2 regions of the Streptomyces sp. NPDC086077 genome follow, and region 2 is predicted to be linked to the other one. Evidence: riboswitches for the same ligand, from Rfam matches in the RefSeq annotation. Region 2 holds a riboswitch; the other holds the start of a gene.

Region 1 (3,395 bases), on a different contig from region 2:
CGACGGTCCCGTCGAGCTCGCCACCTGGCGCTTCGCCACCGAGCCGCTCACCATCGGCGGTCAGGACGTCGCACCCGGCGACCCCGTCCTCGTCGTACTCGCCGCCGCGGACCGGGATCCGGAGCGGTTCGCGGACCCGGACACCCTCGACCTCGCCCGCCACGACAACCAGCACCTCGGCTACGGCCACGGCCTCCACTACTGTCTCGGCGCGCCCCTGGCCCGCCTGGAGGGCCGGACCGCGCTCGCCACTCTCCTCACCCGTCTCCCGGACCTGCGGCTCGCGGTGGATCCGGGCGAACTGCGGTGGCGGGGCGGGCTCATCATGCGGGGACTGCGGACGCTGCCGGTGGAGTTCACGCCCGTGCGGGAAACGTGACGCACTTTCAACTATGTGATCTTCACGTGATCTGTGCGGCATTAACTTGTGACAAGTGATCGTCTGCCTATACGTTCACCCATCAGCGCGGCCTCCCGGCTTCACCGGCCGCGCAGGTCCCCGCCGTCACGCGAAAGGTCCCCGCATGCTCTCCGGGAACGGTCGTCACCGTCGCCCCCGCCAGGCGCCCGCACTCGTCGTCGCCGCCGGTGTGACCGGCTCCGCCATCGCCATCCCCCTCCTTGCCGCCTCCGGTGCGAGCGCGGCAAGCGGGACGACCTGGGACCGCGTCGCGGAGTGCGAGACCGGCGGCTCCTGGAGCGCCGACACGGGCAACGGCTACTACGGCGGGCTGCAACTCTCCCAGCAGGACTGGGAGAAGCACGGCGGCCTCACCTACGCCGCGAGCGCGGACCAGGCCAGCCGTTCGCAGCAGATCGCCGTCGCCGAGAAGGTTCTCGCGGACCAGGGCGTCGGCGCGTGGGCGACCTGCGGCCCGCTGGTGGGGCTCGACGTGGACTCCGAGTCGGCCGCGGTCGACACGGGTGTGGCCGGTGACGCGTCCAGTACGCCGTCCCACACGAGATCCAGCGATTCGGGCAGTCTGTCCCGCTCGCTCGGATTGTCCAACTCGTCCGGCAGCGCCCGCGCCGACGACACGGGCCGGGACGACGACGCGAACGGGTCCGGCAGCTCCAAGGGCGCCGACGGGTCCCACGGGTCCGCCGCGCCCTCGGATTCCACCAGCCCCACGAACTCGGCGAATCCCACGCAATCCGGCGAATCCACTCCGTCCGGCGACGCCGGCTCCCCGGATGTCGGTGACCCGACCTCGCCCGGCTCCAGCGAAACCCCCGAATCGGGCGAATCCTCCTCAAGTTCCCCGTCCTCCGGCGTGCCTTCGAGTGCGCCGAGCACCTCGAGCCTCACGGACGCGGGTGTCCTCGGCACCGGCAAGCACCGGGGAAGCAGCGCCGAGGAGGGCGGCGACCGCGCCGGCGGGTCGGCCGGGCGCCACGCCTCGCGGGACGGTGCTGCCGCCCGTGCGGCCGGCGACGAGGCCTACACGGTCCGGGACGGCGACACGCTCTGGAGCATCGCCGACTCCCATGGCGTGCAAGGAGGATGGGCCGCGCTGTATGTCGTCAACAAGGAAGCCGTCGGCGGCGACCCCCACCACATCTTCCCCGGTCAGACGCTGGACGTAGGCGCGGAGTCGGCCGGCAGGTAGGTGCGGGAAACGGCCCGGGAACAACGGGAGTTCGCGTCACACTTCGAGCCGAATGTCCGATTTGGCGAAAGTGTGGGATGAGTCTCAGAAGCCCTGATCGTCTTTGAAATTCCGTCGATCGCCTGTCTACGGTCATGACCGCTCGCCAACACGAGCCCCGGTTGCCGCAACGCCGAATCCTGCCAGCGGCCGCCCGGGAACAGTCGTCGCGTAAAGCGCCGTAGGCAGGAGCGGGGGACCCAAGGTAAGTGCCGGGCCCGGCGGTTGAGGAGACTCAGCGCCGGAACCGGCTTGGGGTGAAGCCACGCCTCCCACGGAGGTGTGGCCGGGCAACTCAACCGGCCCGAACCCGACAGCTCACCTCGCAGGCGTCGGTGAGGGGATCAACCATGCTGTTTTCCAGCAAGGGCAAGCACCGTCGTTCGTCCAAGACCGTTCGCGCCATCGCCGCGGTCGGCGTCACCGGTGCCGCCGCCGTCGCCGCCCCGCTGATGGCGGCCGGCAGCGCCTCCGCCGCCACGGCCTCCGAGTGGGACGCCGTCGCCCAGTGCGAGTCCGGTGGCAACTGGTCCATCAACACCGGCAACGGTTACTACGGCGGTCTGCAGTTCTCCGCCTCGACCTGGGCCGCGTACGGCGGATCGCAGTTCGCCGGCACGGCCGACCAGGCCTCCAAGGAGCAGCAGATCCAGATCGCCGAGAAGGTGCTCGCGGGTCAGGGCAAGGGCGCCTGGCCCGTCTGCGGCACGGGCCTGTCGAACGCCGCCTACGCCGGCGGCTCCGCCGCGAACGAGTCGCAGAGCACCGACACCGGCACGCGCGCGACCGAGGAGCAGCCGGCCTCGCGTTCCGCGGAGCGTCCGGCCGCGAAGGAGACGGTCACCACGCCGACCGGCGACAAGGTGAAGAAGGGCGACGGCGAGTACGAGGTGGTCGAGGGTGACACCCTCAGCACCATCGCCGCCGAGAAGGACGTCAAGGGCGGCTGGGAGAAGCTGTTCCAGCTGAACAAGGACATCGTCGAGGACGCCGACCTCATCTTCCCGGGTCAGCAGCTGCACCTGAAGTAGAACGGTTCGCCGCCGACCCGCCGGAGGCCCCAGAGGCTCCCGTGAGGGTCACCCCCGTCCCCACGGGCTCCCCGCCCCGGTGCGTCCTCCCCCGTACGCACCGGGGCGGGGCTTTTCGTGTCCCGCTTCCCGCGCGGTGCACCCCCGTCTTTGTTTCGTTCGGAAACAATTTACTCTCGGTTCCGTCCACGAGATGGGCGACCGGCTGGCCGATCGCACGGAGCCGGTTAGGCTCGTCTCGCAGAGCCGCCGCGGTCCTGCTCAATAGCGTCACATCCACGAAGGAGATGCTCGTGCCGTCCATCGACGTCGTCGTAGCCCGGGAAATCCTGGACTCCCGAGGCAACCCCACGGTCGAGGTCGAGGTCGGCCTCGACGACGGCAGCACGGGTCGTGCCGCCGTTCCGTCCGGCGCTTCCACCGGCGCCTTCGAGGCCATCGAGCTCCGCGACGGCGACCCCAACCGCTACCTCGGCAAGGGCGTCGAGAAGGCCGTCCTGGCCGTCATCGAGCAGATCGGCCCGGAGCTCGTCGGCTACGACGCCACCGAGCAGCGCCTGATCGACCAGGCGATGTTCGACCTGGACGCCACCGACAACAAGGGCTCCCTCGGCGCCAACGCCATCCTCGGCGTCTCGCTCGCCGTCGCGCACGCCGCCTCCGAGGCCAGCGACCTGCCGCTCTTCCGCTACCTGGGCGGCCCCAACGCGCACCT
Region 2 (3,395 bases):
TGGCGGCCGGGTTCGGGCTGCTGAGGCTGGCCGGAGCGCCCTCCCTGGGATGGCTGGACGTGAAGACGTCCGGCGACGTCGAGGTGCCGGTGATCGAGGCCGCCATCGACGAGGAGCTCACCCGCTTCGCCGAGGAGGGCCCGACGGCCGAGGAAATGGAGCGCGCGCAGGCCCTGTTGGAACGCGAGTGGCTGGACCGGCTGGGCACGGTCGCCAGCCGCGCCGACGAACTCTGCCGGTACGCCGTGCTCTTCGGCGACCCGAAGCTCGCCTTCACCGCCGTGCAGCGTGTCCTGGAGGTGACGGCCGAGGAGGTCCAGGAGGTCGCCAAGGCCCGCCTGCGGCCCGACAACCGCGCGGTGCTGGTCTACGAGCCCACGACTCCGGAAGCCGCCGCGACCGACGCAGACGACGACACCGAGGAGGCGGCCAAGTGACCGAGCTCGCCACGATGGACTTCCACGCCCGGCCGCAGGCGGGCGAGGCCCGCCCGTGGGCGTTCCCGGCTCCCACACGCGGGAAGCTCGACAACGGCCTGACGGTGCTGCGCTGTGACCGCCCCGGCCAGCAGGTCGTGGCCGTGGAAGTGCTGCTTGAAGCGCCCCTGGAGGCCGAGCCGGCCGGCCTCGACGGTGTCGCCACGATCATGGCGCGGGCCTTCTCCGAGGGCACCGACAAGCACTCCGCCGAGGAGTTCGCCGCAGAGCTGGAGCGGTGCGGCGCCACCCTGGACTCACACGCCGACCACCCCGGCGTCCGACTGAGCCTGGAGGTGCCGGTCTCCCGCCTGCCCAAGGCGCTCGGACTGCTGGCCGACGCCCTCAGGGCGCCCGCCTTCGCCGACAGCGAGGTCGAGCGGCTGGTCCGCAACCGCCTCGACGAGATCCCGCACGAGCTGGCCAACCCCGCCCGGCGGGCCGCCAAGGAGCTCTCCAAGGAGCTGTTCCCGGCGACCTCGCGCATGTCCCGCCCGCGCCAGGGCACCGAGGAGACGGTCGCGAAGATCGACTCCGCCGCCGTACGCGCCTTCTACGAGCGGCACGTGCGCCCCGCCACCGCCACCGCCGTGGTCGTCGGCGACCTCACGGACGTCGACGTCGACGTGCTGCTCGGCGAGACCCTGGGTGCCTGGGCCGGCTCCCAGGCACAGCCGCGCCCCGTGCCGCCGGTGACGGCCGACGACACCGGCCGCGTGGTGATCGTGGACCGTCCCGGCGCCGTCCAGACCCAGCTGCTGATCGGCCGCGTCGGCCCCGACCGGCACGACCGCGTGTGGGCGGCCCAGGTGCTCGGCACGTACTGCCTGGGTGGCACCCTCACCTCCCGTCTGGACCGCGTCCTGCGCGAGGAGAAGGGCTACACCTACGGGGTGCGCTCGTTCGGTCAGGTGCTGCGCTCCGCGCCCGACGGCAGCGGTGCCGCGATGCTCGCCATCAGCGGTTCCGTGGACACGCCGAACACCGGTCCCGCGCTGGAGGACCTCTGGACGGTGCTGCGCACGCTGGCCGCGGAGGGGCTCACGGACGCTGAGCGGGACGTCGCCGTGCAGAACCTCGTCGGTGTGGCGCCGCTGAAGTACGAGACAGCGGCGGCCGTCGCGGGGACCCTGGCCGACCAGGTCGAGCAGCACCTCCCCGACGACTACCAGGCGACGCTGTATCAGCAGCTCGCCGCGACCGGCACTGTCGAGGCCACCGCGGCGGTCGTCAGCGCCTTCCCGGCGGACCGTCTGGTGACGATCCTCGTCGGTGACGCGGCGCAGATCAAGGCGCCCGTCGAGGCCCTCGGCATCGGCGAAGTCACGGTCGTCCCGGCCGAGTAGAGGCCGGCGAGCGGCACGCGCGCGGAGGGGCCCTGGTGACGGACGCGTCACCAGGGCCCCTTTATGTCCCAATTGAGGGAGAGGTTGCCTGTCTGGCCTGTGGGATGCGCTACAAACGCCCGGATGGGTTTGGGGATTGAAAGATGTCCCGCTTAGCGTCATCCGGGCTGTCCGTCAGGCAGTGCGCCGCACCCGCGGCACCGGACAGTCATCGCCGAGTCCCCGTACGGCGCGAGCCAGGGGAGCCGGGGACCCAACCATGAAGTCCCTGGGGTGAATCGGACGCCCGCGCACGGCGAGGGGGTCCGTAGGAGACCTTCCTGCTCCGAACCCGTCAGCTAACCCGGTAGGCGAGAGGGAAGGAAAGGACCAGCCACCACATGGCGTTCACGCGCGCCACCGGGAAGCACCGCCGTCCCAGCCGGATGAAGCGCACCACCGCCCAGGCGGCCGGTGTCGCGGCCCTCACCACCACCGGTGTCCTCGGCACCCTGGCCGCTCCCGCGCTCGCCGACGAGCCCGCGGCCGAGCAGACCGGCCTGCTCCCGGTCATCACCATCGGCGACTCGGTCGCCGAGCAGATAGACGCCCAGGCCGCCGCCCAGCAGCAGGCGGCGGCGGAGGCCGAGGCCGAGAAGAAGGCCGAGGCCGCCGCCAAGAAGCGCGCGGAGGAGCGGGCCAAGGAGGCCCGCGAGGCCAAGGAGCGTGCCGCCCGTGAGGCCGAGCGCAAGCGCCTCAACACCTACGTGTCGCCCATCAGCGGCTCCTACGTCTCCACCGGCTACCGGTCCGGCGGTGCGCTGTGGTCCTCCGGCAGCCACACCGGTGTCGACTTCCACGCCGCGAGCGGGACCCCCGTGCACGCGGTCGGCTCCGGCACGGTCGTCGAGGCCGGCTGGGGTGGGGCGTACGGCAATCAAGTAGTGATCAAGATGAACGACGGTACGTACACCCAGTACGGTCACCTGTCGTCCTTCGCTGTCTCGGTGGGCCAGACGGTCACCCCGGGACAGCAGATCGCCCTGTCCGGGGCCACCGGCAACGTCACCGGAGCGCACCTGCACTTCGAGGCCCGGACGACGGCGGAGTACGGCACGGACATCGACCCGGTCGCCTACCTCCGCTCGCACGGCGTCGGCATCTGACAGCGGACCGCCCCGCTTCCCGCGGCCCCGGCTCTCCGAGCCGGGGCTTTCGGTGTTTCGTACGCCTGTATGTCCAAAAAATATGCATGGATTCCGGCCCCCCATCGGAAATTCCGGCTCACTGCAATAGAGTCACGGAACACACGTCAGTCGTCGGCGTTTCACGGGGATTAAGGCGGAGGTCGGTCATGCGTATTCCGGCGCATTCGGTGTGCACGGCCATCCGGGACGACATCGTCGCGGGTGTCTATGAGCGTGGCGGCCGGCTCACCGAGGAACTCCTCGCGCGCCGCTACGGCGTCTCCCGCGTCCCCGTCCGGGAGGCCCTGCGCACGCTGGAGGCCGAGGGCTTCGTGGTGACCCGGCGCCACGCGGGCGCGTGCGTGGCGGAGCCCTCCGAGCAGGAGGCCGCCGACCTGCTGGAGATG

What was found. Region 2 has a riboswitch for cyclic di-AMP ahead of AB0O67_RS04815 (M23 family metallopeptidase). Riboswitches for the same ligand answer to the same signal wherever they lie in the genome.
Positions count from the first base shown of each region.
Region 1: linked by a shared signal. The riboswitch ahead of AB0O67_RS16445 (transglycosylase family protein) and the one ahead of AB0O67_RS04815 (M23 family metallopeptidase) in region 2 are both predicted to bind cyclic di-AMP.

Region 1 covers NZ_JBFBJT010000048.1:31,264-34,658, reverse strand. The annotation lists gene AB0O67_RS16455 (cytochrome P450) at 1-379, shown strand, start outside; gene AB0O67_RS16450 (transglycosylase family protein) at 525-1,610, shown strand; cyclic di-AMP (ydaO/yuaA leader) riboswitch at 1,817-1,996, shown strand; gene AB0O67_RS16445 (transglycosylase family protein) at 2,000-2,680, shown strand; gene eno (phosphopyruvate hydratase) at 2,974-3,395, shown strand, end outside.
Region 2 covers NZ_JBFBJT010000009.1:94,698-98,092, forward strand. The annotation lists gene AB0O67_RS04805 (pitrilysin family protein) at 1-437, shown strand, start outside; gene AB0O67_RS04810 (pitrilysin family protein) at 434-1,822, shown strand; cyclic di-AMP (ydaO/yuaA leader) riboswitch at 2,025-2,190, shown strand; gene AB0O67_RS04815 (M23 family metallopeptidase) at 2,203-2,967, shown strand; gene AB0O67_RS04820 (GntR family transcriptional regulator) at 3,156-3,395, shown strand, end outside.